One region of the Janthinobacterium goodfellowi genome, then DNA from elsewhere that is predicted to be linked to it. Evidence: predicted binding sites of a transcription regulator. Region 1 holds the regulator's gene; each other region holds the start of a gene.
What was found. The regulator FNR, encoded in region 1, switches genes on or off when oxygen is low (the NO sensors DNR and NnrR bind a similar motif). The targets are predictions, from matches to a motif close to TTGATNNNNATCAA.
Positions count from the first base shown of each region.

Region 2: a site for FNR is predicted at 4,017-4,030, ahead of ACQ4WQ_RS07490 (universal stress protein). Genes of this name have one in related genera too.
Region 3: a site for FNR is predicted at 1,273-1,286, ahead of ACQ4WQ_RS17235 (glycine-rich domain-containing protein). Genes of this name have one in related genera too.
Region 4: a site for FNR is predicted at 2,252-2,265, ahead of ACQ4WQ_RS16145 (carbohydrate kinase). Genes of this name have one in related genera too.

Region 1 is NZ_JBNYXN010000003.1:730,869-738,736, forward strand. It holds gene ACQ4WQ_RS15720 (response regulator) at 1-982, opposite strand, end outside; gene fnr (fumarate/nitrate reduction transcriptional regulator Fnr) at 1,222-1,980, shown strand; gene ACQ4WQ_RS15730 (FixH family protein) at 1,984-2,508, opposite strand; gene ccoG (cytochrome c oxidase accessory protein CcoG) at 2,571-3,953, opposite strand; gene ccoP (cytochrome-c oxidase, cbb3-type subunit III) at 3,958-4,878, opposite strand; gene ACQ4WQ_RS15745 (cbb3-type cytochrome oxidase subunit 3) at 4,871-5,074, opposite strand; gene ccoO (cytochrome-c oxidase, cbb3-type subunit II) at 5,076-5,690, opposite strand; gene ccoN (cytochrome-c oxidase, cbb3-type subunit I) at 5,706-7,133, opposite strand; gene ccoS (cbb3-type cytochrome oxidase assembly protein CcoS) at 7,366-7,542, opposite strand; gene ACQ4WQ_RS15765 (heavy metal translocating P-type ATPase) at 7,545-7,868, opposite strand, start outside.
Region 2 is NZ_JBNYXN010000001.1:1,655,695-1,663,562, forward strand. It holds gene ACQ4WQ_RS07465 (LysR family transcriptional regulator) at 1-819, opposite strand, end outside; gene ACQ4WQ_RS07470 (zinc-dependent alcohol dehydrogenase family protein) at 903-1,919, shown strand; partial or broken gene ACQ4WQ_RS07475 (DUF1330 domain-containing protein) at 2,016-2,156, shown strand; gene ACQ4WQ_RS07480 (hypothetical protein) at 2,186-2,371, opposite strand; gene fabI (enoyl-ACP reductase FabI) at 2,368-3,168, opposite strand; gene ACQ4WQ_RS07490 (universal stress protein) at 3,178-3,960, opposite strand; gene ACQ4WQ_RS07495 (cation-translocating P-type ATPase) at 4,164-6,674, shown strand; gene ACQ4WQ_RS07500 (PEP-CTERM sorting domain-containing protein) at 6,691-7,326, opposite strand; gene ACQ4WQ_RS07505 (dockerin type I domain-containing protein) at 7,386-7,703, opposite strand; gene ACQ4WQ_RS07510 (hypothetical protein) at 7,746-7,868, opposite strand, start outside.
Region 3 is NZ_JBNYXN010000004.1:285,766-293,633, reverse strand. It holds gene ACQ4WQ_RS17240 (CHASE domain-containing protein) at 1-1,218, shown strand, start outside; gene ACQ4WQ_RS17235 (glycine-rich domain-containing protein) at 1,403-2,116, shown strand; gene ACQ4WQ_RS17230 (hypothetical protein) at 2,204-2,443, opposite strand; gene ACQ4WQ_RS17225 (hypothetical protein) at 2,686-2,955, opposite strand; gene ACQ4WQ_RS17220 (hypothetical protein) at 3,139-3,399, opposite strand; gene ACQ4WQ_RS17215 (SDR family oxidoreductase) at 3,483-4,400, opposite strand; gene ACQ4WQ_RS17210 (CDP-6-deoxy-delta-3,4-glucoseen reductase) at 4,413-5,438, shown strand; gene ACQ4WQ_RS17205 (MFS transporter) at 5,516-6,793, shown strand; gene ACQ4WQ_RS17200 (DUF1345 domain-containing protein) at 6,825-7,490, shown strand; gene ACQ4WQ_RS17195 (HPF/RaiA family ribosome-associated protein) at 7,692-7,868, shown strand, end outside.
Region 4 is NZ_JBNYXN010000004.1:23,535-31,402, reverse strand. It holds gene ACQ4WQ_RS16155 (phosphopentomutase) at 1-976, opposite strand, end outside; gene xapA (xanthosine phosphorylase) at 1,097-1,936, opposite strand; gene ACQ4WQ_RS16145 (carbohydrate kinase) at 2,315-3,472, shown strand; gene ACQ4WQ_RS16140 (pseudouridine-5'-phosphate glycosidase) at 3,485-4,405, shown strand; gene ACQ4WQ_RS16135 (LysR family transcriptional regulator) at 4,490-5,392, shown strand; gene ACQ4WQ_RS16130 (BMP family lipoprotein) at 5,896-6,891, shown strand; gene ACQ4WQ_RS16125 (ABC transporter ATP-binding protein) at 6,973-7,868, shown strand, end outside.

The DNA.
Region 1 (7,868 bases):
TGCCGCTGGTGCGCAGCGCCTGCAGGGTGTCGCGCAGGCGCACCAGGGGCGAGAGCAGGCGCACGGTGACCCAGCCCAGAACGGCTGCGGCCAGCAGCGAGGCGAGGATGCTCCACAGCACCAGCCGGTACAGCACGCCGTCGAACGGTTCGAAGGCGTCGTCGAGGGGCAGCGAGGCGGCCAGCAGCCAGTTCACCGATTTCAGGCGCTTGAAACTGTTGACGGCCGTGATGCCGCGGCTGTTGGTGCTGACCATGGTGCCTTCGCCATCGTCCTTCAGCAGCTGGGTGGTCGTCAGGTTGGCGTTCGGCAGGCGCGGCTGCAGCAAACGGCTGGTGTCGGGGTGCAGCACATAGCGCGGCACGGCGCCGCGCGTGAGGATGAAGTAATAGCCGCTCTTGCCGATCTTTTCCGAACGCAGGCGGCCCAGCAGGTTGTCCTTGTACAGGCGCAGCACGCCGATCAACACGCCGGCCACCCGGCCATCGGCGGCGAGTATGGGCGCGACCATCTGCACGATGGGCATGCCGCTCGATTTGCCCAGCATCGGCTCGGTGATCATGGGCTGGCGCGTGCGCAGCACGGTCTGGAAGTACTCGCGCTCGGCGACGTTGATGCCGGCGCGCCCCGCCACTTCCGGCATGTCGGCCACGACGGCGCCGTACGCGTCGAGCACCAGCACGTCGTCGAACAGCACCAGCATCGAGCGGCGCGAATAGTAGTCGCGCAATTGGGCGGGCTGGCCGATCAGTTCCGGCGGCTGCTGCCGTGCCGTCAGGGTGACGATCTGCAGCAGCATGCCCAGCTTGTCGTCGAGTTCGGCGGCGGTGCGGGTGATCAGCGACGATTGCTGGCTCAGCAGGACCCGGGTGAAATCGTCGCGCATGTGCTGCACCTGGATCATGGTGACCAGCGCGATCATGGCGATCGAGGTCAGGCTGGTAGCCAGCGCGACTTTTGCTTTGATGCCGAGAGGCTTCATGATTTCCTTTTCAGTACCGTGCGGCACAGGCGGCAGATAATGCTGTCAGGAATTTTCCTATCAATACCCCAGCTTGGCAAGCGCCGCCACGCAAATTGCCCTCTCCGCATGGGCTTTTGACGATGTTGCCATATAATTAAAGGCTGGACGTCGTTTATTCGCCGAAATTACGGTGAAATTGGCACACGGCAACCCGGTATGCAGTAAACTTGTTGTTGCATTTTCTTAAAGGTACCGACATGACTGAAGCGCTACTCACTCCAACCTTGCCCACAGTGAACGTGGAAGCGTTGCGAGCGCGATGCTCGACGTGCAGCATGCATCAATTGTGCCTGCCGATGGGCCTTGATGTGGGCGACATGGACAGGCTGGACCAGATCATCGGCCGCCGCCGCAAGATCGTGCGCGGCGCCTCGCTGTTCCGCATCGGCGACTCGTTCCAGAACCTGTACGCGATCCGCCTGGGGCACTTCAAGACGTACCAGATCAATCCGGGCGGCGAAGAGCAGGTGACGGGTTTCCAGATGGCCGGCGAACTGCTGGGCATGGACGCCATCAGCGCCGACCGCCACCACTGTAATGCGGTGGCGCTGGAAGACAGCGAAGTGTGTGAAATCCCGTTTTCCAGCCTGGAACAATTGCTGGGCAATATGCCGACCCTGCTCCGCCATTTCCACCGCATGATGAGCCAGGAAATCACGCGCGAGCAAAGCGTGATGCTGTTGCTGGGCAATATGCAGGCGACGCAGCGCTTTGCCGCCTTCATCGTCAACCTGGCGTCGCGCTATGAGGCGCGCGGCTATTCTGGCAGCAATTTCCAGCTGCGCATGTCGCGCGAGGAAATCGGCAACTACCTGGGCCTGACCATCGAGAGCGTCAGCCGCCTGCTGTCCAAGTTCAAGAAGGAAGGCTGGCTGCGCGTCTCCAACCGCGAGATCGAGATCCTGCAGCCGGCCAAGTTAAAAGCCATTACGGCCGGCACCGACGTCTGTAAATAAGGCTTACAGTTCCTCATCCGCGTGCAGCGCGATGCTGCGTTGCAACGGCCAGGTCCAGATGCCGGACAGGCGCCACTCGCGTTTGTCGTTTTCCACCAGCACCTGCCAGCGGCTGCGCTCGAGCATCGGCAGCGCCACCGAGAAATTGCCGGCCGCATCGGGCTGCACCAGCAGCTTGATATCCTTTTCCGGCAGGGTCGCATGCGCCAGGTGCAGCTGCAGCGGCCCCTGGTACGCCTTGCCGAAGCTGTGCACGGAACCGCTGAGGCGCGCTGCAGCGACGTCATACGCCAGGGTCGTATCCATCGCCAGGTTGCTGGCGACCGTATCGCGCCGCAAATCCTGGTTGATCGCCTTGCCCTGCTTGTAATAATCGCCCACCACCAGCGCGTCGGGCTGCGTAAACGCGATATAGCCCATGAAGCTGCCGACGACCACGGACAGGCCGGGACCGATCATCAGCAGCCATGGCCAGCGATGCTTGTACCACGGGGCAACGGGAGCTTGCAGTTTCAGACTGTCGGACATGGTATTTCTCCTGTGTTTCTGTGTGTACGGCCAGCCCCCATGCGGGGACCGGCCTTCCTGCATTAGCGCGGCACGATGAAGACCGCGCTTTCGCGCACATGCAGCGACGGATCGTCCAGCGAGTGCAATTCGATCGCTATCTTGTTCGACCCCTTCTCGCCGACGCCGTGCGGCACGCGCAGGCGGATCGGCCAGCCCAGCGTTTCCGTCGGCTGCAAGGTCACTTCTTCGCGCGTCAGCAAGGTCAGGCCCGGCAAGCCGGATGCGCTGATTTTGAAATGCTGGCTTTGCTCCGAGGTGTTCATGATCTGCAAACGATAGACGTTTTCGATCATGCCGTCTTCCACTTCGCGTCCCATCGAACCGCGGTCGCGGATCACGTCCATTTTCAGCGGCGTGCGCAGGGCCAGCGAAGTACACACGGCGATGATGATCAGGGCCAGGATGGACGTGTAGATCAGCACGCGCGGGCGCATGGCGCGCTGGCGGATCTGCTTCGAATTGAAGTTGTTTTCCATCGCATGGTCGGTGCTGTAGCGTATCAGGCCACGCGGCCGCTCGACCTTGTCCATCACGGTATTGCAGGCGTCGACGCAGGCGGCGCAGCCGATGCATTCATACTGCAGGCCGTTGCGGATATCGATGCCGGTCGGACACACCTGCACGCACAGGGTGCAATCGATGCAGTCGCCCAGCTTGTCGTTGTTGCCGGCCTTCTTGCTCATCGCGCCGCGTGGTTCGCCGCGCTTGGCATCGTAGGTGATGATCAGGGTGTCCTGGTCGAACATGGCGCTCTGGAAGCGCGCGTAGGGGCACATGTATTTGCACACCTGCTCGCGCAGCCAGCCCGCGTTGCCGTAGGTTGCCAGGCTGTAGAACAAGACCCAGAACCATTCCCAGGGACCGAAATTGAGGGTGGTCACCTCGCGCGCCAGTTCCTTGATCGGCGTGAAGTAGCCGACAAAGGTAAAGCCCGTCCACAGGGCGATGGCGCCCCAGACCAGGTGCTTGGCCGTCTTCTTGAATGCCTTGCGCACGGAGGGGCCCTGCTTGTCGAGGGCCATGCGCGCGCTGCGCGTGCCCTCGATGCGGCGTTCGACCCACAGGAAGATTTCCGTGTACACCGTTTGCGGGCAAGAGAACCCGCACCACACCCGCCCGGCAATGGCCGTGACGAGGAACAGCAGATATGCACAGATGATCAGCAGGGCCGCCAGATAGATGAAATCCTGGGGCCACAGCACGACGCCGAAAATGTAGAACTTGCGCGTGGTCAAATCGAACAGCAGGGCTTGCCTGCCATTCCAGGTCAACCACGGCAAGCCGTAGAACGCGAGCTGGGTAAGCCATACGCATACCCATCGCCAGGTAGCGTAGCGTCCTTTGGCCTCGCGAGGGTAGATTTGCTCGCGGGCCGCATACATCTTGATGACTTGAGGTTCCATTACATCATTTCACGGGCGTCTGGGGATTCGACAGGCTCCAGACATACGCCGACAGCACGTGTACCTTGGATTCGCCGAGGAAGTCGCTGAAGGCCGGCATGGTGTTGTTGCGCCCCTTGCGCACGGTTTCCATGATGGTATCGGCGCTGCCGCCGTACAGCCAGATCTTGTCCGTCAGGTTGGGCGCACCGAGCATCTGGTTGCCCTTCGCATCGGCGCCGTGACAGGCCATGCAGGCGCCGAACTTGGCCTTGCCCAGCACGGACTTGACGGGGTCCGAGGTGGAACCGGACAGGCTCAGCACATAATGGGCCACGTTCTCGACATCCTTTTCGGAACCCAGCGCGGCGCCCATCGGCGGCATCTGCCCATTGCGGCCGTGCATGATGGTGGTCTTGATGATGTCGGGATCGCCGCCATACAGCCAGTCCTTGTCGGTCAGGTTGGGGAAGCCCTTGTTGCCGCGCGCATCCGAACCGTGGCATTGCGCGCAGTAGGTCAGGAACAAACGCTGGCCGATCGCTTGCGCCTGCGGATCGGCGGCCACCGTCTTCAAGTCCTGGCTCAGGTACTTGTTGAACAGGGGACCGTAGTCGGCTTCCGCCTTCTTCAGCTCTTCTTCGTACTGGCCCGTCGATTTCCAGCCCAGGCTGCCGGCATAGGTGCCCAGGCCCGGGTACAGGAACAGGTAGGCCAGCGCGAAGACGATGGTGATGTAGAACAGCCACATCCACCAGCGCGGCATCGGCGTATTGAGTTCCTTCAAGTCCTCGTCCCAGACGTGGCCCGTGGTGCCGTCGGCGGGGGCGCCGGCGGCCACTTTCACTTTCGACTGCGAGTACAGCAGCACGCCGCAGCCGATGATGCCCAGCAGGGACAGCACGACGATGTAGATATTCCAGAAGCCGTTGGTAAAGTCAGCCATGGTTGCGCTCCTTCGCCAGGTTCGTCTCGGCCTCGGCCGGATAGTCGAGCGCGTCGTCGGCGAACGGCAGGCGCGCCGCCGCGTCGAAGTCGCCATTGCTGCGGCTGAACGTCCACCACAGGATGCCCACGAACGTCGTAAAGGAAACCACCGTCATGACGCTGCTGGCGCTGTCAAACAGGTTTTCGATTGCCATGCTAATTCCTTGTTTTGATTAATGTACCGAGGCCTTGCAGATAGGCGACCAGGGCGTCTTCTTCCGTCTTGTCCTGCAGCTGCGCGGGGCCGGCGGCGATCTCTTCATCGCTGTACGGCTGGCCCAGGCGTTTCAGGGCGCGCATCTTCGGCATGATGTCGTCGGGTACCAGCTTGGTCTTCGCCAGCCATGGGTAGGCCGGCATGTTCGACTCGGGCACCACGTCGCGCGGGTTGTTCAAGTGCGTGCGGTGCCATTCGTCGCTGTAGCGGGCGCCCACGCGGGCCAGGTCGGGACCCGTGCGCTTGGAACCCCACTGGAACGGACGGTCGTAGACGAACTCGCCGGCGACCGAATAGTGGCCATAGCGTTCCGTTTCCGCGCGCAGCGGACGCACCATCTGCGAGTGGCAGTTGTAGCAGCCTTCGCGCACGTAGATGTCGCGGCCCGCCAGGCGCAGCGGCGAATACGGTTTCAGGCCGGCGACGGGCTCCGTCGTGCTCTTCTGGAAGAACAGGGGGACGATCTCGACGGCGCCGCCGATACTGATCACCACCGTGACCAGGGCGATCAGCAGCCAGGGGTTTTTCTCAATCCATGCATGTGAAAATTTCATTTGCTTTTGCTCCTATCAGGCGTGCGCCGCGTTCAGTTCCGGAATGCGGGCGACGGGGAGTTTGCTGCCGCGCAGAGTCATCCAGGTGTTGTAGCCCATGATGCACATACCCGACAGGTACAGCAGGCCACCGGCCACGCGCACCACGTAGTACGGATACGTTGCTTTCACGCTTTCGACAAAGGTGTAGGTCAGGGTGCCGTCCGGATTGACCGCGCGCCACATCAGGCCCTGCATCACGCCGGCGATCCACATGGCGGCGATGTACAGCACGATGCCGATGGTGGCCACCCAGAAGTGCACGTCGACCAGGCGCGTGCTGTGCATCTGCGTGCGGCCCGCCAGGCGCGGCAGCAGATAGTAGATCGAACCCATGGTGATGAAGCCCACCCAGCCCAGAGCGCCCGCATGCACGTGGGCCACGGTCCAGTCGGTGTAGTGCGACAGCGAGTTGATGGTCTTGATCGACATCATCGGACCTTCGAAGGTGGCGATGCCGTAGAACGACAGCGAGACGATCATGAATTTCAGGATCGGGTCGGTGCGCAGCTTGTGCCAGGCGCCCGACAGGGTCATGATGCCGTTGATCATGCCGCCCCAGCTTGGCGCCAGCAGGACCAGCGAGAAGACCATGCCGATCGATTGCGTCCAGTCAGGCAAGGCCGTGTAGTGCAGGTGGTGCGGGCCCGCCCACATGTAGGTGAAGATCAGCGCCCAGAAGTGGACGATCGACAGACGGTACGAGTACACGGGGCGCTCGGCCTGTTTCGGGATGAAGTAGTAGACCATGCCCAGGTAGCCGGCGGTCAGGATGAAGCCCACCGCATTATGGCCGTACCACCACTGGATCATGGCGTCCTGCACGCCCGCGTAGGCGGAATACGACTTGGTGAACGAGGCCGGCATGACGGCGCCATTGACCACGTGCAAAATCGTCACAGCCAGGATGTAGGCGCCGAAGAACCAGTTGGCCACGTAGATATGCTTGACCTTGCGCTTGATCAGGGTGCCGAAGAAGACGATGGCGTAGGCGATCCAGACGATGGCGATGAGGATGGCGATAGGCCATTCCAGTTCCGCGTATTCCTTGCCGCGGGTCAGGCCCATGGGCAGGCTGACGACGGCGCACAGGATCACGGCTTGCCAGCCCCAGAACGTGAAGGCGGCCAGCTTGTCGGAAAACAGGCGCACCTGGCAGGTGCGTTGCACGACGTAGTACGAAGTGGCGAACAGGCCGCAGATGCCGAAGGCGAAAATCACCGCATTCGTGTGCAGCGGACGCAGACGTCCGTATGTCAGCCAAGGTATGTCGAGGTTCAGGGCAGGCCAGGCCAGCTGAGCGGCGATGATAACGCCAACCAGCATGCCGATGATGCCCCATACCACAGTAGCGACCGCGAATTGCTTCACGATCTTGTAGTTATAGTTCAGCGATTGATCCACAAAGACTCTCCCTGGAATTACTATTTATGATGGTGGCCAGAGAGTAAGTGTTTGACCGCGAAAAAACTTTGATGTGGATCAAAATTCCCCGGATGAAATAAGCGTAGCGAACTGGCATCGAAATAAAGTGATATTTCGGTCAAAAAAGCCGTACAAGATCCCTGCAAAAAGGGGGGGGGGGGGAGCAGACGCGCCGGCCATGGCGTGCGGGACGCCGGCCGGGCTGGTGAGGTCAGGGATGCGGTTCGCCGGGCGCCGGCTTGACCGTCGTATCGTCATCCTGCAGCACGCGCAGGCCCGGTCCGACGAGGTCGTCGAACTGGCCGCTGTCCGAGGCCGTGAAATATACCCACAGGGCGATGAAGACGACCACGACGCTCAAGGGGATGAGGAGATACAGTGCTTCCATGTTCAGGCTTTCCGCAGGCGCAGGGCGTTGGCGATGACGACGGCCGAGCTGGCAGCCATGCCGACGCCGGACAGCCAGGGGTTGAGGTAACCCAGCGCGGCGGCCGGGATGGCCGTCAGATTGTACAGCGTGGCCCAGCCCAGGTTTTCGCGGATGATGCGCATGCTGCGCGCGGCCGTTTTGGCCGTGTCGAGCACGGACATCAATTGGCTCGACAGCAGCACCGTGTCCGCATGGGCCTGCGCCAGTGCCGCGCCGGAACCCATGGCGAAGGACACGTCGGCACCGCTCAGCACGGCGGCGTCGTTGATGCCGTCGCCCACCAT
Region 2 (7,868 bases), on a different contig from region 1:
GGAAAACGTCGTCGAAAAGCTGCTGAGAACAACTTCCAGTGTCCCAGCATAAATGTTGCGGGCCACCATGGAGCGGGGAAGCCTGAAGAGGCCCACGCCTTGCTCCGCAGCGTGAATACAGGCAGGGACTTCGTCGAGGATCAGGGGGCCGCGCACATGCACGCTAACTGCCGCTCCATCGATACTGAATGCCCAGTCGTCCAGCACGATGTCTGCCTGTTTGAAGATGATACAGGGAATGTTTCGGAGATCGTCCGGTGTTGCTGGACGCCCGTAACGTGCCAGCAATCCAGGTGAACCCACCACCACTTGCGGTTCGCCAGGCGTCAGAGGCACCGCCACCATGTCCCCATGAATGATCGAACGAGGACGCACACCAGCGTCACATCCCTCGGTGACGATGTCTACCATCCGATCGTCGCCGACGAGCTCCAGTTGCAGCTGTGGATGTGCGGCAAGGAATCCCGCAACAAATCGCTCAGTCAAAACCTGGATACTTGCCCTTGGAGCACTGATGCGCAACAAGCCTGTCACCGAATGGCCGAGACTGCGCGCCGATTCAATTCCATGTAGCAACTGCTGCGCTGCGGGGCGAACTTGCAGCAACAGCCGTTCTCCCGCCTCGGTCAAGCCGACGCTGCGCGTCGTTCGGGCCAAGAGCGTCACGCCAACGCGGGCTTCAAAAGCGCGGATCGCTTGACTGACGGCAGACGGAGTAATGCCCAGACGCCTGGCAGCTGCGCGGAAACCGCGCTCCTCGGCCACTGCCAGGAACACGACCACGCCGTCCAGGTCGCCTCGACCAATTGTGTAGTTCATCTACACAGTATAAGCAGTGGAGAGCGGATTCTCAAGAGCGTTCACCTGGCGCAAGATAAAGACTTCAACATCAAGGAGTTTTTATGAATACGAAATCCAAACAATCCCGCGCCTTCGGCATAGACAACGCAATCGGCGTTGCAGGTCTTTCCGTTCGGTCGCTGCCCATTCCCACGCCAGCACCAGGTGAGGTTCTTGTGCATGTGCGCGCTTCGTCAGTGAACTATCGGGACGTGATCATCCTGGAAGGAAATTACCCCGTTCCCAATACGGCAGGCCGTATCCCGCTCTCGGACGGCGCTGGAGAAGTTGTCGCGGTAGGAGAGGGTGTCACCCGCTTCAAAGCAGGCGACCGGGTGACCAACGCATTCTTCCCGGAATGGATCGACGGCCCTTTCACCGGGAAGTACTCGCAGTACGCAGGCAATGTTGACGGTTGGCTGGCCGACTATCGCGCGGTGGCCGCAGACGGGTTGATCTTGATTCCAGACAGCCTCGATTTCGAAGCAGCTGCTACGTTGCCCTGCGCCGGCCTTACCGCATGGTCTGCCCTCAAAGGCTTGAAGGCAAGCGAAACCGTCGTCACCCTGGGAACCGGCGGCGTGTCGCTGTTTGCCGTCCAACTGGCAAAAGCGATGGGGGCCAGGGTGATTGCCACGACGTCCAGCGACGCAAAGGCCGAGCAACTCAAAGCGCTGGGCGCGGATGCAACAATCAACTACAAGGAACAGCCCGCGTGGTCTGAACTGATACGCAAGCTGACAGATGGAAGCGGTGCGAACCGCATCGTGGAAGTCGGTGGCGCAGGAACATTTGAGCAATCGATCAAGGCCATCGCCCTGGGCGGGCAAGTATCGATGGTCGGTGCAGTGGCAGGCTTTCAAGGAACAGTTGAAGTCCTCCCCATGTTCATGAGCCAGGCGCGCTACCAGAGCATTGCGGTGGGCAGCCGCCAAGACCTTGAAGATTTGGTGCGATTTATTTCAGAGCACAGCATCCGTCCGGTCATCGACAGCAGTTTCGCATTCGACGATGCGAAGCTCGCCTTCGAACGACTGATGGCACGCGACGTATTCGGCAAGGTGGTGATCATGCACTGACCATCAACTGCACCGCAACGCAACCTCATTGATCAAGGATCCACCATGACTGCCTACGTTATTTTTATTCGGGAAAAGACGCTGGATCAACGCGAAATGGACATATATGCCGAAAAGGTCCCCGCCACGTTGACCAGTATACCCATCGAGATGCTCGCCGCTTACGGTCGTTTGGAAGTGTTCGAAGGGGAAACGCCGGAAGGCGTTGTCTTGTTCTCTTTCCCGACCGTTGAAGACGCTAAGACTTGGTACTACAGCGAAGCTTATCAGTCGGCTGCCGCGCACAGACATGCAGGTTGTAGTGGTTTAATGTACCCGGACACGGCGGCGAACGCGGCGATGTCGTCACGGCCTAGGGTGCGGCTCTGTTCGGCCGTCTGGCCCACCCGCAGCGCGTCGTACGGAACGTTGACGAGGAGGTCCGGCAAGGCGGATGGCGGCGCATCGCTCATGCCCGGTCCGCCACGGCATGGTAGCCGCCATCGACATAGATGGTCTGGCCGCTCATGCCCGATGCGGCGTTGCTGGCCAGGAAGGCGGCCAGCTGGCCGATCTCGGCCAGCGTGACGAGCCGCCGCAGCGGGGCATCGCGGCGGGTGCGCTCCAGCAGTGCATCAAAATCCTTGAGGCCGGATGCGGCGCGGGTCGGCACGGGGCCGGGCGAGAGCGCGTGCACGCGGATGTTGCGCGGCCCCAGTTCGCATGCCAGGTAGCGCACCAGCGATTCAAGTGCCGCCTTCACGGGACCCATGAGGCCGTATTGCGGCATGGCTACTTCCGCGCCCAGGTAGCTCATGGTCAGCAGGCTGCCGCCAGCGGGCATGTGCGCCTCGCATAGCCGGGCCAGCCGCGCGAACGAATGGCAGGAGATGTCCATGGCGCGCAGGAAGCCGTCCACGCTGCTGTCCGTGACACGCCCGTGCAGGTCGGCCAGTGGGGCCCAGGCGATGGAATGGATGACGAAATCGAGGCCGCCCAGGCGTGCCGCCGCGGCGTGCACTAGTTGCGCCAGCGCACCGTCCTGCTGCACGTCGCAGGTCAGCAGGGGGATGTTCAGGCTGTGGGCAGGCGGGCGGGCGTAGGGCAGGGCGCGTTCGTCCGCGCACGATAGCACCAGGCTGGCGCCCAGCGCCTGAGTACTGCAGGCGCAGCCATAAGCGATGCTGTGCGCATTGGCCAGGCCGAGGATCAGGCCACGCTTGCCCTGCAGGGAAAATGGCGTGCCGGACATGGCAGTAGTGTCCAGCATATTTTCCGCCTAGTGTGACATCAGTACGGGCAAGGTCATGGAACCCAGCAGGGTGCGCGTGACGCCGCCCAGCAGGATTTCGTTCCAGCGCGCATGGCCATACGCTCCCATGACGAACAGGTCGGCCTGCAGATTTGCCGCCAGGGACAGCAATGCCTCGCCCACCGGCTGCTCGGGCGAGGTGGTTTGCCGCTGCACTGCCACTTGGATGCCGTGGCGCGCCAGGTACAGCGCGATGTCGGCGCCGGGCTGGGCACCGTGCACGCCATGTTCGCGCTCCGGATTGAAGACGGCGACGGTGACGAGCTTGCTGGCGCGCAGCAGCGGCAGCGCATCGCCGATGGCGCGCGTGGCGGCGCGGCTGCCATCCCAGGCCACCAGCGCATGCCGGTCCAGGTGGGCAAAAGTGCCGATGTGCGGCAGGATCAGCACGGGCCGGCCCGCCTGCAGCGCCACTTGTTCCGGCAGCGGCGCCGGCTGCTGCGCCATGCCGCTGTCCGGCCTGCTCTGGCTGAGCACGACCAGGTCGGCATAGCGCGCCTGCAGTGCCAGGTTCGCCGCAGCCTCCTGCTCGCCCAGACGGGTTTCATACGAGACGTCGAAGCCGCGCGCCTGCGTCTCGAAGCGTTTCAGCGCTTCCTGCGCGGGGCGCCTGGCCTCGGGCTGACCCGGCGGCGCGGTCGCGGCGCCGACCAGATGGGCCTGTTGGCCCTGGGCGACCAGCCCTGCCAGCGCGATGCGCTCGCGCGCCTGCGGCGCGCCGTCCACGTGTACCACGATCGTCTTGTACATGGCCGCTCCCTTCCGAGGAATGACTGCCAGCGTAGCAAGGCGCCCGCGCCCCGCATCTGATCTACATCATGTGTGCGGCGATTGGCGGGAAAATCGTCGGGCGCTGAGGGGGCGGGCGCAGGGTGCGCTGCGGCGGCAATTCATGTTAGCCTTGCGCCAGCCGCATGCCCTGATGTAGGCATGCCCTTGACAGGAGGATGACCATGCCGCCGCAGCGCCCGCAGTCCAACGGATGGACGACCGCCGAGGCAGCGGCGCGCCTTGCCGCCGATGGTCCGAACGAACTGCCGGCGGCGCGCCCGCTGGGCTACTGGCGCCTGCTGGCCGAGATCGTCCGCGAGCCGATGTTTTTGCTGCTGCTGGCGTGCGGCGCCATCTATCTGCTGCTGGGCGACCGCCAGGAAGCGGCCATGCTGCTGGGCTTCGTGGTGCTCGTCATCGGCATCAGCTATGTCCAGCGGCAGCGCACGGAACGTTCGCTGTCCGCCTTGCGCGATTTGTCCAGCCCCCGCGCGCTGGTGATACGCGACGGGTGCCAGGCGCGCATCGCCGGGCGCGAGCTGGTGCGCGGCGACCTGGTCCTGCTGGCCGAAGGCGACCGCGTGCCGGCCGACATCGCCCTGCTGACGGCGTCGAACCTGATGGCCGATGAATCGATGCTGACGGGCGAGTCGGTGCCGGTCGTCAAGCTGGTGCCGGACTGCGTGTACGCGGGCACCCTGATTACGCAGGGCACGGCCAGCGGCAGCGTGACGGCCACGGGCGCGCGCAGCGCCCTGGGGCGCATCGGCGCCGCGCTGGCCGCGCAGGGCGGGGAGCTGACGCCGGTTCAGCAGGAAACGCGGCGCGTCGTGCGCGCTGTCGCCATCGGCGCGCTGGGCCTGGCGGCGGCGCTCGGGCTGGCCTACTGGTGGCTGCGCGGTGACGCGCTGCGCGGCTTGCTGGCCGGGCTGACTCTGGCCATGGCCCTGCTGCCCGAGGAATTGCCGGTGATCCTGACGCTGTTCCTGGGACTGGGCGCCTGGCGCCTGGGGCGCGAGCACGTGCTGGCGCGCAGCATGCCGGCCATCGAACTCCTGGGGGCGACGACGGTGCTGTGCGTCGACAAGACGGGCACCCTGACCAGCAACCGCATGCAGCTGCGCCGCCTGTGGTCGGAAGAGGCCGCTTACGCGTGTGGCCAGGCGCCGGAACCGCCCTTGCCGGAAGCGCTGCACGGCCTGCTCGAATATGCCGTGCTGGCCAGCCACCGGCAAGCCTTCGATCCCATGGAGGCGGCCATCGGCACGGCCGGCGCGCGGCTGCTGGCGAACACGGAACACCTGCATGGCGACTGGATGCTGGTTGACGACTATCCGCTGTCGCGCCAGATGCTGGCCATGTCGCGCGTATGGCGCTCGCCCAGCCGGCAAGACTACGTGATCGCCGCCAAGGGCGCGCCGGAAGCCATCATGGACCTGTGCCACCTGGCGCCCGCGCACGGCGCGCGCATCGCGGCGCAGGTGGCAGTCCTGGCCGACAGCGGCATGCGCGTGATCGGCGTCGCCTGCGCCACCTTCGCCGCGCCGTCGCTGCCGTCGGACCAGCACGATTTCGATTTCGCTTTCCTCGGCCTGCTGGCGCTGGAAGACCCCGTGCGCGCCGAAGTGCCAGCGGCGGTGGCGCAATGCCGCGAGGCCGGCATGCGCGTGGTGATGATCACGGGCGACCATCCTGCCACGGCCCTGTCGATCGCGCGCCAGGCGGGCATCCCCACGCAGGGCGCGCCACTGACGGGCGGCGAACTCGACGGCATGGACGATGCCGCGCTGCAGGAGCGCCTGGCCGGGGCGAGCGTATGCTGCCGCATCGCGCCGGCGCAAAAGCTGCGCCTGGTGCAAGCCTTGCGCGCGCGCGGCGACATCGTCGCCATGACGGGCGACGGCGTCAACGACGCGCCCGCGCTGAAGGCGGCGCACATCGGCGTGGCCATGGGCGCGCGCGGCACGGACGTGGCGCGCGAGGCGGCCGCGCTGGTCTTGCTCAAGGATGATTTTTCCTCGCTGCTGGCGGCCGTGCGGCACGGGCGTCGCCTGTTCGCCAACCTGCGCAAGGCCATTGTCTTCATCGTCGCCGTGCACGTGCCGATCGCGGGCCTGTCGATCCTGCCTGTGCTGCTGGGCTGGCCGCTGCTGCTGTTGCCCGTTCACATCTTGTTCCTGCAGCTCATCATCGATCCGGCCTGTTCCATCGTCTTCGAGACCGAGCCGATGGAAGCGGGAACCATGCGCCAGCCGCCCAGAGCGACGGCTCAGCGCCTGTTCGATAGTGCCATCGTGCTGCGCGGCGTGCTGCAGGGTGCCGGACTGCTGGCACTGCTGCTGGCCCTGTTCTCGTCCGTGCGGGGCGCGGGCCAGTCCGAGGAGGCGACCCGGGCCGCCGTGTTCATTGCCCTGACCTTGTCCAACCTGGTATTGATCCACGTTAATCGCCGTCCGGCGGGCGTGGACAGGACCCGTCCGGATGGCAGGAATCCGTATGCGGGCTCGATCGCGGCGGCGGCCGTCTTGCTGCTGCTGTTGGTGCTGGGCACGCCCGCGCTGCGGCGGCTGTTTGCCTTTGCCGTGCCCGATGCCGCCTCGCTGCTGCTGTCCTGCCTGGTGGCCTTGGCGACCCTGGCGTGGTGCGCCTTGCTGCGGCATTTGCAGGCCAGCATGCGCCTTGGCGCCCGGTGACAGCTGGCCCCCACACTCAGGCGCACCCAGGCTGCAGGCGGGGCCGGCGCCGTTGCCAGGCCAGCGCCGCCATTCCCAGGCCCAGCAGCGCCAGGGTACCTGGTGCATCGACCTGCAATATCAGGATGGGTATCTGGTCCAGGGCCACAGGAATCACGTTGCCGGCAGCATCACCGAGCAGGATGTCGTTGGCGAACAGGATGGTGTTGGCCGGCGCGGGCAGGGGCGGCATCATCACCTGGAAGGCCAGCGTAGCCAGGCGGAAACCGTCGCCTTGCAGCTGGCCCAGCGTCAGGCCGTCCAGCAGCGACACTTCGTCCAGGTGCAGCAGGCCTGGCGTACTGGCGTCGGCAAAGGCCAGCGCCTGGGCGCCGCCGTCCGTCTGGCCGAGCGCCGTGCCCCAGCCCGATGGCGCGCCTGGCAGGTAAAACAGCAGGTCCGGATCGTAATACAGGTCCAGATGAAAGGCGCCAAGCTCCGTGCTCAGGCCGCCCGATTGCAGGCCGGCGATGTTCAGGTCGACGAGCAGCATGCCGCCCGGTGCGATCTGATAGCTGCCGCGCGGCACCAGGGTCAGTTGCAGCGCTTGCGCCAGTGGTGCCCAGCTCAGGCACGCCAACCACAGCATTGCTGCAATACATAGCTTCTTCATGATGAATCTCCCGCGAATGGAATGATCCGGCCAGGTCGGGCCGGTATGGATGTACCTGCCTACATGCACAGGGGTTGGCTGCAGCTTGCCACCAGTTTGCGCACGTCGAGCGCGGTGATGCGGCCGTCATGGTCGAGGTCGCGCGGGTCATTCGGACCCGATGCCAGGGTGTTCAGGCTCAGCAGCAAGATGTTCAGGTCGTCGCGGTTGATTGCGCCATCGTTATTCAGGTCGCCCGGCGCGGCGCTGACGCTGGTGTAGGTGATGCTCAGTTCCGAGTAGTCGACCATGGTGTCGTCCGCCAGCAGCACGTCCAGGTGTTTGTCACTTGCCAGCATGGGCAGGAGGTTGGCCACCAGGTCGGGCTGTCCGGTCACGCTATCGGCGGTAAAGTTGCGCAGCGGCGTCTTCGCCAGGTTCTATACCAGATCGTAGGTAGCGCCCGCTTGTGGCGGAAAGCCCAGCAGGTCGTGCAGGGCGATGACCCTGCTCGATTGCCCCTGGTCGGGAACATTACTCTGGTTAAAAAGGATGACGTCATT
Region 3 (7,868 bases), on a different contig from region 1:
CTGCCCGTGTACCGCTTCGGCATGCCGACGGACACTGTCGAGCAAAGGCGCGCGGCCTACCAGGGTTCCGTCGGCATCGGCTACGACCTGGTGACGATGATGCGCAGCGCGCTGGCAGACATGCCGGTACGTAACGTGCGCCTGACCCTGTTCGATATCGGCCCGCAGGCGCGCGCACCGTTGCAACTGCCGCACGACATGCGCCCCATCTTCGACAGCACGACGGCGGGCATGCATGCGCCATGGTGGCTGCCCGGCAACTCGGGCCGCTATCTGAGCAGCACGATGCTGATCGAACACAATGGCCGCGCGTGGCAAGCGCTGTTCAGCGTGCGCAAGAGCGACCTGTACACGCGCTTCGACGCCTTCTTGCCATGGCTGGCCCTGCTGATCGGCTTTGCCAGCACCATGCTGCTGTACATGCTGTTCCACACGCTGGCCTCGTCACGCCGGCGCGCCATCCAGATGGCGACGGGCATGACGGAGGAATTGCGCGCCAGCCAGATCCGCCTGCAGCTGTCGCACCAGAAACTGCGCCGCCTGGCGGCCCATGCCGACCAGATCAAGGAAGAAGAGCGCAAGCGCATCGCGCGCGAAATCCACGACGACCTGGGCCAGAACCTGCTGGTGCTGCGCATCGACGCCGACATGCTGGCCTCGCGCACGCAGCGCCGCCACCCGCGCCTGAACGCCCGCGCCCGCTCGACCCTGGAGCAGATCGACGCCACCATCAAGAGCGTGCGGCAGATCATCAACGACTTGCGCCCTACCGTGCTGGACCTGGGCGTAAATGCGGCCGTCGAATGGCAGGTGGCGCAATTTCGCCAGCGCACGGGCATCGCCTGCGAAGTGAGCGAAAGCCATGACGATATTTATTTGAGCGACCAGTGCGCCACGGCCCTGTTCCGCATCCTGCAAGAGTCGCTCAGCAATATTTCCCAGCATGCCAATGCCAGCCGCGTGCAAGTCAAGCTGGAAAAGTGCCGCGATACGGTGTCGATGAGCGTCAGCGACAACGGCGTGGGCGCGGCCATCGACGGGCGCAACAAGCTGGGCTCGTTTGGCCTGGTGGGCATCGAAGAGCGTATCAAATTGCTGGGTGGCACTTTCTACATCGAAAGCAGCCCCGGCGCCGGCATGAGCGTACACGTCAGTGTACCGCTGGGCGCGGATGCCACCGCGTTTCCCTACCAGGAAGACAACCGGGCCAGCGCCTGACAGGCACCCGCATGGAGCAAGCTCAGCTTGCGTATTTCGTAATTAGATGCAATATTGATGTAGAACAACTCAACGCCCGCCCGCCATGGGCCAGGCATTCTCCGACCACTTTCCAGGAGTACACACCCACCGCTTTCCCTTGTTTCACCGTATTTCCCACAACGCTCTTTACCAAAGGACATTCATGGATACCAACGACAGTTTCAAGGCTATTGCCGATTTGAATTTGGACGCGATCAAGGTCAAGCTGATGCACCGGGAGTCAGGCGAAGGATGGAGCCTTGAGAAGGCGAATGCGGTGGAATTCGAATACCGCCGCTTCCTGATCCTGATGAAACAGTTTCCGGAAGAAGAAACGGCGCCGCTGATGGACGTCGATACCTTCTGGCACTACCACATCCTCGACACCCTGAAATATGCGGCCGACTGCGAACAGGTGTTCGGCTACTTCCTGCACCACTTCCCATACATCGGCCTGCGCGGCGAAGACGACGAAGCGGCGCACCATCGCGTGGGCGAACGCATGAAACAGCTGTATGAGCAAACGTTCGGGGAAGATTATATCCGCGCAGAAACCGCGTATTCGGGGCGCGCCGTAACGGCGGCGTATTCGGGACGGGCGGTGCAGGCCGCGTATTCGGGACGGGCGGTCCAGGCTGCGTATTCAGGGCGTGCGGTACAGGCCACCGCCTACTCGGGCCGGGCCGTGCAGACGGCGTTTTCCAGCGCTGCCGTGCAGGCGACGGCGTATTCGGGCCGCGCGACGGGCGCTGCCAGCACCGCATTTTCCAGCGCGCCTGCCACACTGGCCGCAGCGGTGGTCAAGTCGTCCACGACTGGCCTGGAAATGGGGCGCTTCTATCTCGATCGTCCGGTACTGAACCGCGACCCGCAATAGAAAAGCGGAAAACAGATGTGGCTGCCGCACGCGGCAAGCCTGACTTACCCAGACGGCACCTCTCAGTTTGCCGTCTGTCAGGCGCTCTTAGGCAGCCATCAACTCGCGCAGTTCACGAATGCTGAAATCGCTGATTTCATGCATGCGGATGAGGATCGTGGCGCCGATCGGCAAGGTGTTGTGACGAATCTTGCTGATAACAGGTGGCGCCACTTCCAGAGCTCGCGACAAGGCGGCATCGTTTTTCAGCTGCAGCTTGTCGATGATCGCATCGAGGACGCGATTCGGGTTGTAGGTAGGCAAAGAGGTAATTTGTTTGAGAGACATGATCAAAAATCCGTACTTGTTGTATTAGTGCAAAAAGAAACCGAATGTCTCTTTTGCAATAATTCATGGTAAACACACTAAAAGGCGCCATCACTTATACGGCTTTTACGCCGCAAACAATATAATACACGCTATTGTTGATTTTTGCGTAACTTAAAGCAAAATTGTGATAATTGAAGAGAATTGACGCACTTGGGATGTGCTAGAGGATAACCCAAATCGGAAAAATTTGCTGCAAGTCATCAATTTTTACAATGAGGAACGCCGCTGCGCATCAGCCAGGCAATCGCCATGAGCGTGCCCAGGCGGGCTATTTCCGTCGATAAATGCCAGCCTTGCGCGGCCACGCCGGCCGGAGTGACCAGCAAACAAGTGCCCGGCACGGCATCCACGCGGCACCAGGCCAGCTGCCGGCGAATTTCATCGGGCGGCGGCGGTGGCTGCCGCGCATGTTCGCGGCGGCGCATATAGGCGCGCACCTGTTCCTTGCTGGGGTGATTCGTAGCTCGCATGGCTCGCTCCTGCTGACGGGAAACAGCGTCGCGCTAATTGTAGAGCCCGCCACAAATAGCTGAAACGCGTGACGACATTGCTCACCATATCGCCAGCGCGCCATGACGCGTTTGCGCCGCATCAAATGGCAAGGCCACGGTGTTGCGCCGAAGCCCACGCTGCCGGCGGCCTGGCGGCCGTCCTTATTTCTTTTGCTGGCGCACGCGCTGTTGCTGTTTTTCCTGCGTCTGCTGGCGGTTCTGCTTGCGCTCGAACAGGGTGACCGCATCTTTCTTGGCTTGTTCCACGGTACGCATTTCCTCATGCGCATCGTGCGGAACAAAAAATTCCGCGTCCTGCGCCGCCACGACCAGCTTGATGGCGTCGTCGTCGTCGAGGTCGTACAGTTCAGTCAGGACGGTGGTGACCTCGTCCAGGTATGCTTCGTAAGTGAGGGTGCTCATGCGGTATTCCTTAAGTGAATGGCGCACCGCCGGAACGGCGCGCTGCGCGCCGGCCCAGCAAAGTGCGCAGATAACCGGCCATTTTACCCGATGCCGGCCCCGTCGGCAGACAGCGGCCGCAAGGCATCGGCCACGCGCGCGTAGCGCAGGCGCACGCCCAGCTCGCGCTTGATGCGCGTATTGTGCAGGCGGCGCGATTCGGACATGAACGACAGCAGCATCGGCGTGACCACTTGCCGCAGTTCGGCACGGGGCAGGCGCGGCGGGCGCGGCAGGCCGAAGGCATCGGCGACGGCATCGAAATACTCCGCCATTTTGAGTTCGCTGTCATCGCTGGCGTGATACACGCGCCCCGGCTTGCCCCGCCACAAGGCCCGTTCGATGATGCGCGCCAGGTCATCGGCATGGATATGGTTGGTGTACACGTCGTCGCCCGCGGCCAGGGCCGGAGTGCCTTCGCGCAAGCGCTTCAAAGGCAGGCGGTCTTCCGCATAGATGCCGGGCACGCGCAGGATGGCCACGCTGGCGCCGCGGCGCGCGCCCCAGCCCCGCAAGACCTGTTCGGCGTCGACGCGCCGCTTCGCCCGCGCATTGGCCGGTGCCACAGGCCGCGTTTCATCGACCCAGGCGCCGCCGCAATCGCCATACACGCCGCTGGTACTCACATACACCATGCGTGCATGCTCGGGTAAAATGGCGGCCAGATTGCGCGTGCGCCGGTCCAGCAAGCCCGACGACAGGGGCGGCGCCAGGTGCACGACCAGTGACGCCAGTCCCGCCAGCCGTTTCAGGCTGGCGCGGTCGTCGAGGTTGGCTACGATGGGCACGGCGCCGGCCGCCCGCAGCTGCGCGCAGCGCGCCGGCTGGCTGGTGACGGCAAAGACGCGAAAACGCGCGCGCAGCAGGGGCAGCAGGCGCATGCCGACGTCGCCGCAGCCCAGGATCAGCAGGCGCGGCAAGCCTGAGGGCTTGCGCAAAGAGTGCATTAACATATTTTTCATCTCAAGGATTGTATGACTTTTCAAGTTACTGTTCAGCCCAGCGGCCACCAGTTCAGCTGCGAAGCGGACGAAACCGTGCTGGCGGCGGCGATACGCGCCGGCGTGGGCTTGCCGTATGGCTGTAAAAATGGCGCCTGCGGTTCCTGCAAGGGCAAAGTGGTTTCCGGCACCGTCCAGCACAAGGCGCACCAGCAGCGCGCCCTGACGCCGGAAGAGGAAGCGGCTGGCTTTTCCCTGTTCTGCTGCGCCACCACGGACGCCGACCTCGTCATCGAAGCGCGCGAAGTGGCGGGCAGCAGCGACTACCCGATCAAGAAAATGCCGTCGCGCGTGACCACGATTGAAAAAGTCGCGCCAGACGTCGTCGTGCTGACCCTGCAGTTGCCAGCCAGCGAACGCCTCCACTACCGCGCCGGACAGTATATCGAAATCTTGTTGCGCGACAACAAGCGCCGCAGCTACAGCATGGCCAGCGCGCCCGCCGATGGCGGCCCCGTGACCCTGCATATCCGCCACCTGCCGGGCGGCCTGTTTACCGACCAGGTGTTCGGCAGCATGAAAGAGCGCGACATCCTGCGCTTCGAAGGCCCGATGGGCACCTTCTTCCTGCGCGAAGATTCCGACAAGCCCGTCGTGCTGCTGGCCTCGGGCACGGGCTTTGCCCCCTTGAAAGCCATCGTCGAGCACATGATCGGCGAGCGCTCCACGCGCCCGATCACCCTGTACTGGGGCGGCCGCCGTCCGCACGACCTGTACATGGATGCGCTGTGCCGCCAGTGGGCCGCCGACTTGCCGCAGTTCACCTATGTGCCCGTCGTCTCGGAAGCCTTGCCGGAAGACGCCTGGGAAGGCCGCACGGGCTTTGTGCACCAGGCCGTCATCGCCGACTTGCCCGACCTGTCCGCGTATCAGGTGTATGCCTGCGGCGCGCCCTTGATGGTCGATGCGGCCCACCGCGATTTCGTGCAGCAGTGCCAGCTGCCAGCCGACGATTTCTACGCGGACGCCTTCACCAGCGAAGCGGATCTGGCCAAGTAAGCGTCACCTTCCAGACAGCGGGGCGCTGCTGCTGCGGCATCCGCTGCCGTCCCACCCCGCTGTTTCCTGGAAATTTCATGCCTCTCGCCTCTGCCGGCAACGGCTTCAGTATCCTGCGTCACCGCAATTTTGCCTGTTACCTGTCCGCCCGCGTGCTGGGCACCGTGGCCGTGCAGATGCAAAGCGTGGCCATCGGCTGGCAGGTGTACCAGATCACGGGCAGCCTGTTCGACCTGGGCCTGATCGGTCTGGCGCAGTTCGCGCCCTTCCTCGTTTTGATTTTGCCGGCGGGACACGTGGCCGACCGCCACAACCGCCGCAACATCATCGCCTGGTGCCTGACGGCGCAGCTCGCTTGCGCGCTGGCCCTGCTGGCGTTCACCCTGAGCGGCCTCTCCATCGTCTGGCCCGTATTCGCCGTGCTGGTGCTGTTCGGCAGCGCCCGCGCCTTCATGATGCCGGCCACGCAAGCCGTGCTGGTCAACATGGTGCCCACGCAACACTTCAGCCGCGCCCTCGCGCTCAGTTCGTCGAGCTCGCACGTGGCCATCATCCTGGGGCCTACCCTGGGCGGCTTGCTGTATTACTTCGGCCCCAAGGTCGTGTATTTGATCTCGTCGGCCTTGCTGGTGCTGTCCGTGCTGCTGATGCGCGCCACCACGCCGGCGCCGCAAGTGGTCAAGCGCGAACCCGTCAGCTGGCATACCCTGCTCGAAGGCTTGCGCTTCGTCTGGTCGAAACCCATCGTGCTGGGCGCCATTTCGCTCGACCTGTTCGCCGTGCTGTTCGGCGGCGCCACGGCCCTGCTGCCGGCGCTCGCGCACGACGTGCTGCATATCGGCCCCAGCGGCCTGGGCCTGCTGCGCACGGCGCCGGGCGCGGGCGCGGCCCTGTGCTCGATCGCGCTGGCCTTCTTCCCCATCACGCGCCGGGTGGGCGCCTGGATGTTCGGCGGCGTGGCCGTCTTCGGCCTGGGCACCCTGGTGCTGGGCAGCACCAGCTATTTCCCGCTGGCGCTGGCGGCGCTGTTCCTGATGGGCGTGGGCGACATGGTCAGCGTCTACATCCGCCACCTGCTGGTGCAGTTCGAGACGCCCGACGAGATCCGCGGCCGGGTCAGCGCCGTGAATGCCGTCTTCATCGGCGCCTCGAACGAGCTGGGCGAATTCGAATCGGGCTTGACGGCCGGCTGGTTCGGCCTGGTGCGCGCCGTGCTCTTCGGCGGCGCCGCCACCCTGGCCGTGACGGGCGTGTGGGCCGTGCTGTTCCCCGTGCTGTCGCGCATGGACCGCTTCCCCCACCACGAGAAAGAGGCGGCCGCAAGACGGCCACCGGAGCGGGCACTTAAGGGCTAAGATGCGCTATTGCCACTGACGAACTTGCACCATGAAAATCACGCTTCCCTTGCACGGCTTCATCCGCAGCCGCCCCCACCTGAGCATGGCCACGGCCATCGGCGTGGCGACCGGCCTGCTGCTCCCCCCCTCCTGGCAACAGATGACGCGTTTGCTGACGGCGTGGAACGTGGCCGTCTGGTTCTACCTGGCGACGATGGCCTGGATGATGATGCGTGCCAACCATCACAAGGTCAAGACCATGGCGGCGCGCCAGGACGAGCGGGCGGCCACGGTGCTGTCGGCCCTGTCCGTCGCATCCGTGATGAGCCTGGTGGCCATCGTCTCGCAGCTATCCTCGATGAAGGACATGGCGCCCGACGAGCGCGCGCTGCATTACGGCTTGACGATCCTGACACTGGTCGGTTCCTGGTTCCTCGTCGGCACCCTGTTCTGCTTTCATTATGCCCACCTGTATTACCAGGCCGACCCCGCGCTGCGCCCCCTGAAATTTCCCGACGACGAGCAGAATCCCGATTACTGGGATTTCCTGTATTTCGCCTTCACCATCGCCGTAGCCGTGCAAACGTCGGACGTTTCCGTGCAGACGCGGCTGATGCGGCAGATCGTGCTGGGACAATCCGTGCTGAGCTTTTTCTTCAACCTGGTCGTGCTGGGACTGTCGATCAATATCGCGGCGGGCCTGATCAATGGATAACGCTGACGTCGGCTTGAAAAGATTCCGTGAGGAAACTTGACCTGGGTGTAGGGTTAAGCTCATCTTAATCGTGCGCACCCTCTTGAAATACTGGAAAGAGGAGTAAGATAAGTTCCATGCACAGAGGTCATGTGCATGAGGCAGCAACCAGGCCGCAGCACGCCTGAGATGGGTTTTTTTTGAATTGACAGGAGTAAGCATATGCAAATCAATATTCATACCGACAGCACCATCGCCAACACCGCTGGACTGAACGAACATGTGCAATCCGTACTTGAAAACGCACTGAGCCGCTTCCGCGACAACCTGACCCGCATCGAAGTCCATATCAGCGACACGAATGGCCCGAAAGGCGGCGCCGACGATATCCGCTGCGTC
Region 4 (7,868 bases), on a different contig from region 1:
GCTTGGCCATGAATTCCGGCAGGCGACCATCCATTTCGCGCAACGCGTCGGCATAGCCTTCGACGTTGCGGCGGTGGCCGAACGCCTGGTCGAAATCGACGAAGTTCACGAACGTGAGCGACTTGTCCTGCACTTCATCGGCCGTCTTCAACAGCGCTTCGAACAGCGCCATGTTGTCGACGCCCTTGACGACGCGCGAAATGCCCTGGGCAGCGAAAATATCGCTGATCTTGCCCAGGCCGACGACTTCGCCGCCCGCATCCTTGACGTGGTCGAGCAGGGTCTTGCTTGGCGGCGCCACCGCATAATCGTGGCGGTTGGACGTGCGCGTGTAGTTGCCATTGCTGCCAGTGAACGGGCGCGCGATGACGCGGCCGATGTTGTACGGCTCGACCAGCTTGAAGGCCATTTCGCACACTTCGTACAGGCGCTCGAGGCCGAACGATTCTTCGTGCGCGGCGATCTGCATCACCGAGTCGCCCGAGGTATAGATAATCAGCTTGCCGGTGGCGACGTGCTCGTCGCCATGCTTGTTGATGATGTCCGTGCCCGAGGCATGGCAGTCGCCGAGGAAGCCCGGCACGCCGGACAGAGCTTTCAGTTTGTCGGTCAGGTCGGCCGGGAACGACGGCGTGGTGCGGGGAAAATATCCCCAGTCGAATTCGACGGGCACGCCGGCGATTTCCCAGTGGCCGCTCTGCGTGTCCTTGCCGGTGGAGCGCTCGCGCGCCGCGCCGTAGGCGCCGGTAAAACCGTCGCGCTGGTCGAAGCCGGTGGCCCATTCGCCACTGGCCAGGTGCGCCGCGGCGCCCAGTCCCAGGCGTTCCATGTTCGGGAGTTTCAAGGTCTTGCCGCTTTTGGCGACAGTGCTGGCAATGTGGCCAAAGGTATTGGCACCTGCGTCGCCATACTTGGCGGCGTCTGGCGTCGCGCCAAGGCCGAAGGAATCAAGCAGGAGGATAAATGCGCGTGACATGATAAGGCTCGCTTTATGGAATGATGCAAAGATGATGCGGACAGTGTAGGCCGGATTTTCCCTGCCTGCCGCGCGGCAGCGCCGGTGGCCGGCGCGCCGCTACTGCGTAAAAAAAAGTGCTTAGGCTTGCGGCGTAGCCGATACGGTCGCCAGGAATGCCAGGATCAGCTTGACCAGGTCTTTCGCGCCGATGGCCGCGTATTTCAGGGTTTGTTCGTGCGACAGGGCGAATGGCGACATGCCTTCGGCCAGGTTGGTGATGACGGACACGCCCACCACTTTCAGGTCGCAATGACGGGCCGACACCACTTCCGGCACCACGGACATGCCGACCGTATCGGCGCCCAGGCGGGCCATCATGCGGATTTCGGCGGCCGTCTCGAAGTTCGGGCCTGGGTAGGCGACGAACACGCCTTCGTGCAAGGTGATGCCATTCGAGGCTGCCGTGTCCTTGACCAGCTGGCGCAGATCCGCATCGTAGGCGTTGGCCATGCTGAAGAAGCGCGGACCGAAGCGGTCGTCGTTCGGGCCGACCATCGGCGTGCCTGGCAGCAGGTTGATATGGTCGCTGATGGCCACCAGACTGCCGGCGTCCACTTCAGGGCGCAGGGAACCGGCGGCGTTGGTGACGAACAGCATTTCGCAGCCCAGCAGTTTCAAGGTGCGGATGGCGCTCGTCATCACGCCCATGCCATAGCCTTCATAGAAATGGCCACGGCCCTTCATGCAGACGACGGCGACGCCAGACAGGGTACCTACCACCAGTTCGCCGGCATGGCCGTGCACGGTGCTGATCGGGAAACCCGGCAATTCGTCAAAGCTGATGCTGACGGCGTCCGTCATCTGCTCGGCCAACACGCCCAGGCCGGAGCCGAGGATCATCGCCACGCGCGGCTTGAAATTTTCAGGAGCGCGGGCACGGATGATTTCGGCGGCGTGGAAAGGGGCGTTGTTCGACATGGTTATCCTCTGATTGACTAATGATGATTGGTTGCTGCCTGCGCAGCCGCGCCCGGTGAGGGACTGCGGCTCAGGTATCGGGTATGTATGGTGTTACAGGTATATCGAAATGCGTATTGCCTCTATTTGCCGCCACTATGCATCAAACGGAATATGTATGGCAAATACCATTTTTCTTACCAATTTATACAATTTAAATATAAATGGCCGACATTATAGTCCAGGCAAGCGCTCGCCCGCCAGCAGCGGCCACGCCCCGGCAATCGCCGGGAAATGCATGCATACAAGCTCCATACGAACGCTTTTCGCACCCGCTTGACACTAATCGAACAAATGTTTAAAGTTTTGGACAAATGTTTAACCCTTCAGCGAAACCTTGTGACCGATACCAATAAAAAAGACCAGTTGTACGCGCTGATCCGCAACAACCCCTTCATCTCGCAGCAAGACCTGGCGAGCGAGCTGGGCTTGTCGCGCTCGGCCGTCGCCGGCCACATCGCCGGCTTGATCCGCGAGCGACGCCTGCTGGGACGCGCCTACGTGCTGCCCGACAGCCGCCCCGTGCTGTGCATAGGCGCCGCCAACCTCGACCGCAAGATGCGCACGCTGGCGACCTTGCAGATGGGCACCTCGAATCCCGTGCGCTCGGAAGAAGTGTTTGGCGGCGTGGGCCGCAACATCGCGGAAAACCTGGCCCGATTGTCGATTCCCGTCGCCCTGCTGACGGCGCTGGGCGACGACGCGGCCGGCCATGCGCTGCAGACGCACGCGGAAGACGCGGGCATCGACATGCGCGGCAGCTTGCATTTAAGTAACACCAGCAGCGGCACCTACACGGCCGTGCTCGACGAACATGGCGAAATGCTGCTGGCGATGGCCAACATGCAGCTGTACGAACAGCTGACGCCGGCCTTTTTGCACAGCCGCCAGCCGCAGCGCGCCGCAGCCGCCCTCACCGTCTGCGACCTGAACCTGGGTCACGACAGCGTGCAGGCACTGCTGGCCGACGCGCGCCAGGATGCGGCCCGCGCGACGCCGCTGGTCATCGTCGCCGTCTCGCAGCCGAAGATGGCGCACCTGCCGCAAGTCCTGACGGGCTTGCATCTGCTGATCCTCAACCGGGGCGAGCTGGAAACGCGCGTGGCGCGGGCCTTGCCGACGGCGTTCGAGGTGCGCGCCGCCTGCCGCGAAGTGCAGCGCCAGGGCGCGCGCCAGGTGATCGTCACCTGCGGCGGCGAAGGCGTGTACTTCACGGATGGCGACAATCTTGATGCGCCTATCGTCCACCTGGCCGCGCGCGAAGTGGACGCCGTCGACGTGACGGGCGCCGGCGACGCGTTTTCCGCCGCCGTCTGCTGGTCGCTTTACCACGACAGCGGCGACTTGAAACTGGCTTGCCGGCGCGGCCTGAAGCTGGCGGCCATGACCCTGGAATCGGCTGCCACCGTCTCGCCCCGGATTTCGGCCGGCGCCCTCGACGACATCGACGACGCCGACCTGGCGCCCCCTCCCCCTACCCTCTTTCAACAGGATTGACCCATGACGCAACTGCATAACTTCCTCTCGTTCTCGCAAGAAGTCCTCGACGCGCGCGCCGCCGGCAAGGCCATCGTGGCGCTGGAATCGACCATCATTTCGCACGGCATGCCGTATCCGCAAAACGTGGAAATGGCGCGCGAAGTGGAACAGATCATCCGCGACGGCGGCGCCGTGCCGGCCACCATCGCCATCATCGGCGGCAAGATCTGCGTGGGCCTGTCGCCGGAGCAGCTGGAATTGCTGGGCACCTCGCCCGACGCCATGAAGGTCAGCCGCCGCGACCTGCCGTTCGTCCTGTCGCAGGGCAAATTGGGCGCCACCACCGTGGCCGCCACCATGATTTGCGCGGAACTGGCCGGTATTGCCGTGTTCGTCACGGGCGGTATCGGCGGCGTGCACCGCGGCGCGGAAACGAGCTTCGACATTTCGGCCGACTTGCAGGAATTGGCGCACACGTCCGTGGCCGTCGTCTGCGCGGGCGTCAAATCCATCCTCGACATCGGCCTGACCCTGGAATACCTGGAAACCCACGGCGTGCCCGTCATCAGCGTGGGCCAGGAAGGCTTCCCCGCCTTCTTCACGCGCGAAAGCGGCTTCAAGGCCGATTTCCGCCTCGACACGGCCGCCGAGCAGGCCGCCTTCATCGGTACCAAGTGGCAGCTGGGCTTGAAAGGCGGCGTGATCGTCAGCAACCCCGTGCCCGCCGCGCAAGCGATGCCCAAGGAAGAAATCGATGCGATCACCACGCAAGCCTTGCAGGAAGCGGACGCGGGCGGCGTGAAGGGCAAGCAAGTCACGCCATTCCTGCTGTCGCGCATCAAGCAGCTGACGGATGGCCGCAGCCTGGCGACGAATATCGCCCTGGTCAAGCACAATGCGCAAGTCGGCACCGCGCTGGCCATTGCCATGCAGGCGGTCGTGGCACGATAATAGGACTGCTGTAAAGAAAGCGCGCGCGCCTGCACGGTCCGCGCGCCGTTCCATCGCCAGGCACCACGCAACGCCAAGGAAAGCATGTCCATCGATCTGAAACAGTTAAAGTATTTTCTTGCCGTTGCCGAGGAGAAAAGCTTCAGCCGCGCCGCCGAGCGCCTGCATATCTCGCAGCCGCCCCTGAGCCAGCAGATCATGAAACTGGAAAGCGAACTGGGCGTGCGCCTGTTTGCGCGCACCACGCGCACCTTCGAGCTGACCGTGGCGGGCAAGGCGCTGATGAACGAGGCGGCCGAGCTGCTGGCCAAGATGCGCATGACCATCGACACCATCCGCCAGATTGACCGGGGCGAAGTAGGCCGCTTGCGCGTGGGCATCGTCGGCTCGGCCATGTGGGGCCCCATCCCCAGCCTGCTGGAAGAATTCCAGACCAAGTTCCCCCGCGTCACCTGGACCATCCATGAATTCGGTCCCACGGTGCAATACGAAGCCTTGCGCGCCAAGCAGATCGACGTCGGTTTCTGGCGCGAACCCAAGCTCAACGATGACGACTTGCGCCACGATAATCTGCGCCAGGAACTGTGCTTCCGCGAAAACGTGTGCGTGGCCGTCAACGAACACCATCCATTGGCCAAAAACACGGCAATCGAACTGATCGACATCGCCCACGAGCCGATGCTGACCCTCAACCTCGACAAATCCGCGTTTCCCCGCTACCTGGTGCAGTGCTGCATCAACGCCGGCTTCGAACCCGTGATTTTCCAGGAAGCGAGCGAGCCGCAAACCCTGCTGGCCATGGTGGGTGCGGGCTTGGGCGTGACCCTGGTGCCGGAAACGACCAGCCGCATCGGCTGGCCCGGCGTGGTGTTTCTGCCGATCAAGACCAATCCGCCGTCGGCCAACCTGTACATCAGCTACACCACGCTGGACGACGCTCCCGTCGTGCGGGCTTTCCTGAACATCATCAATCCCCCATCAGCCTGAGAACGCGAACAAAACCTACTGCGCGTCGCGGGTCGCGGCCTCCGATGCTCACTGTGCATTCGCACAGCTCCGCTTCTCGACCACAACTCACTGCCGCTCGCTACGGTTTTGTTATGCGTTCTTAAAACCTATTTATATGCGCCGCATATAAATACATAAACAAAAACGTATTTGTCATACATATCTGGCATGATGCATAGTGATTCGGACGCCCATCGCGGCGCCGGTTCCGTGCCTGCCCTGCCCGTCCACTGACGGCGCATCCCAGCCCGCTCCGGCAGCCCCATTCGATGTTGTACTTATAAAAGAGACGGGGCGCGACTGTTGCATGAGCATCACACTGTCGACATAAAAGCATACGAGGCCAGCAATGATCTTGTGCAATACAGTGCAATGTTGATAAGAAATCATCACCTCGTGCATCAAAAACAGGCTAAATCGGCCCCAAATTATATGTTTCACCTATAAAAAATATACAATATCGATCTTCCAGGAGCCAATTCATGAAACTTACACAATTTAGTTTGACGATCGCAGCCGTTTTTCTGACTGCTCAAGCGTCCGCGGCTACCCCAAAACTGGGTGTCGTGTATGACGCGGGCGGCAAGTTCGACAAGTCGTTCAACCAATCCGCTTTCGAAGGTGCATCGCGCTTCAAAAAAGACACGGGCATTTCCTTCATCGAAGTACAGGCATCGAGCGATACGCAAGCCGAGCAAGTCATGCGCGGCCTGGCCCGAAAGAAACTCGACATGATCGCTGCCATCGGCTTTGCGCAAACGCAAGCCGTGCAAAAGGTCGCCAAGGAATTCCCGAACGTGAAATTCGTGCTGATCGACGGCCAGGCCGCCGGCAGCAACGTCAATTCCGTCGTCTTCAAGGAAGAAGAAGGCTCCTACCTGGTGGGCGTGGCTGCGGCCATGGCCAGCAAGAGCAAGAAGGTCGGCTTCATCGGCGGCATCGATATTCCCCTGATCCGCAACTTCGCCTGCGGCTACGCGCAAGGCGTCAAGGCCGTCAATCCGAAGGCGGAAATCACGCAAAACATGGTCGGCACCACGTCCGGCGCCTGGAATGACCCGGCCAAGGGTGGCGAACTGGCCCGCTCGCAATTCGAGCGCGGCGTCGATGTCGTCTTCGCCGTCGCTGGCGGCAGCGGCATGGGCACCTTGCAAATGGCCAAGGAAAAAGGCAAGCTGGCCATCGGCGTCGATTCGAACCAGAACCATTTGTATCCAGGCAGCATCCTGACCTCGATGGTCAAGCGCGTCGACAACACGGTCTACGACAGCTTCATGGAAGTCAAGAACGGCACCTGGAAGGGCGGCGTCAGCTATAAAGGCTTGAAAGAAGGCGGCGTAGATTGGGCGCTCGACGCCAACAACCGCAAGCTGATTACGCCGGAAATCGAAAAACGCGTGTTGGGTGCGCGTAAGGACATTATCGATGGCAAGATCAAAGTGATCGATTACCGCGTCGGCAGCAGCTGCCCGGTTTAATTTTTCTCCGTATCTTTTAGCGCGCCGCCGGGGCCTGTCTCCGCGCGGCGCGTTTCCATGAAACTATCCAGTTATGAACCTATGCAGCCAGCAGTAGAATTTCGCAGCATTTCCAAGCAGTTTGGACATGTGAAGGCGAACGCCGACGTCAGCTTCTCCATCGCCAAGGGCAGTATCCACGGCCTGGTGGGAGAGAACGGCGCCGGCAAATCGACCTTGATGAGCATCCTGTACGGGTATTACCGTGCCGACGGCGGAGAAATCTTGCTCGACGGTAAAGTACAGCCTATCCGCAACAGCCAGGAAGCGATCAACCTCGGCATCGGCATGGTGCACCAGCACTTCATGCTGGTCGAGAACTTCACCGTCCTCGACAATATCATGCTGGGCACGGAAGGCGGTTTTCGCCTGGCCAGCCACCGCACGGAAGCGGAAGCGAAATTGCGCGAAATTTGCGCGCGCTACCGCCTCGACGTCGACCCGCTGGCGAAGATCGAAGACCTGTCCGTCGGTGCGCAGCAGCGCGTGGAAATCCTCAAGCAGATTTACCGCAGCGCCAACATCCTGATCCTCGACGAGCCGACGGCCGTGCTGACGGCGCAGGAAACGGCGTCGCTGTTTGAAATCCTGCGCCTGTTCAAGGAGCAAGGCAAGACCATCATCCTGATCACGCACAAGCTGCAAGAGATCCTGGAAATCACCGACAACGTCACCGTCATGCGCGGCGGCACGGTGGTGGGCGCCGTGGCGACAAACGGCACCTCGAAAGAGGAACTGGCCAACATGATGGTCGGGCGCCCCATCCAGAGCCACTTGCCGCGCGCCCCGTACAATCCGGGCGCCACGGTGCTGGAAGTTGACGGCTTGCAACTGGCTGACGAACAGCAAGTCAAATTGCTGGCCGATATAGGTTTCAACTTGCGCGCCGGCGAAATCGTCGCCATCGCGGGCGTTTCCGGCAACGGCCAGAGCGAGCT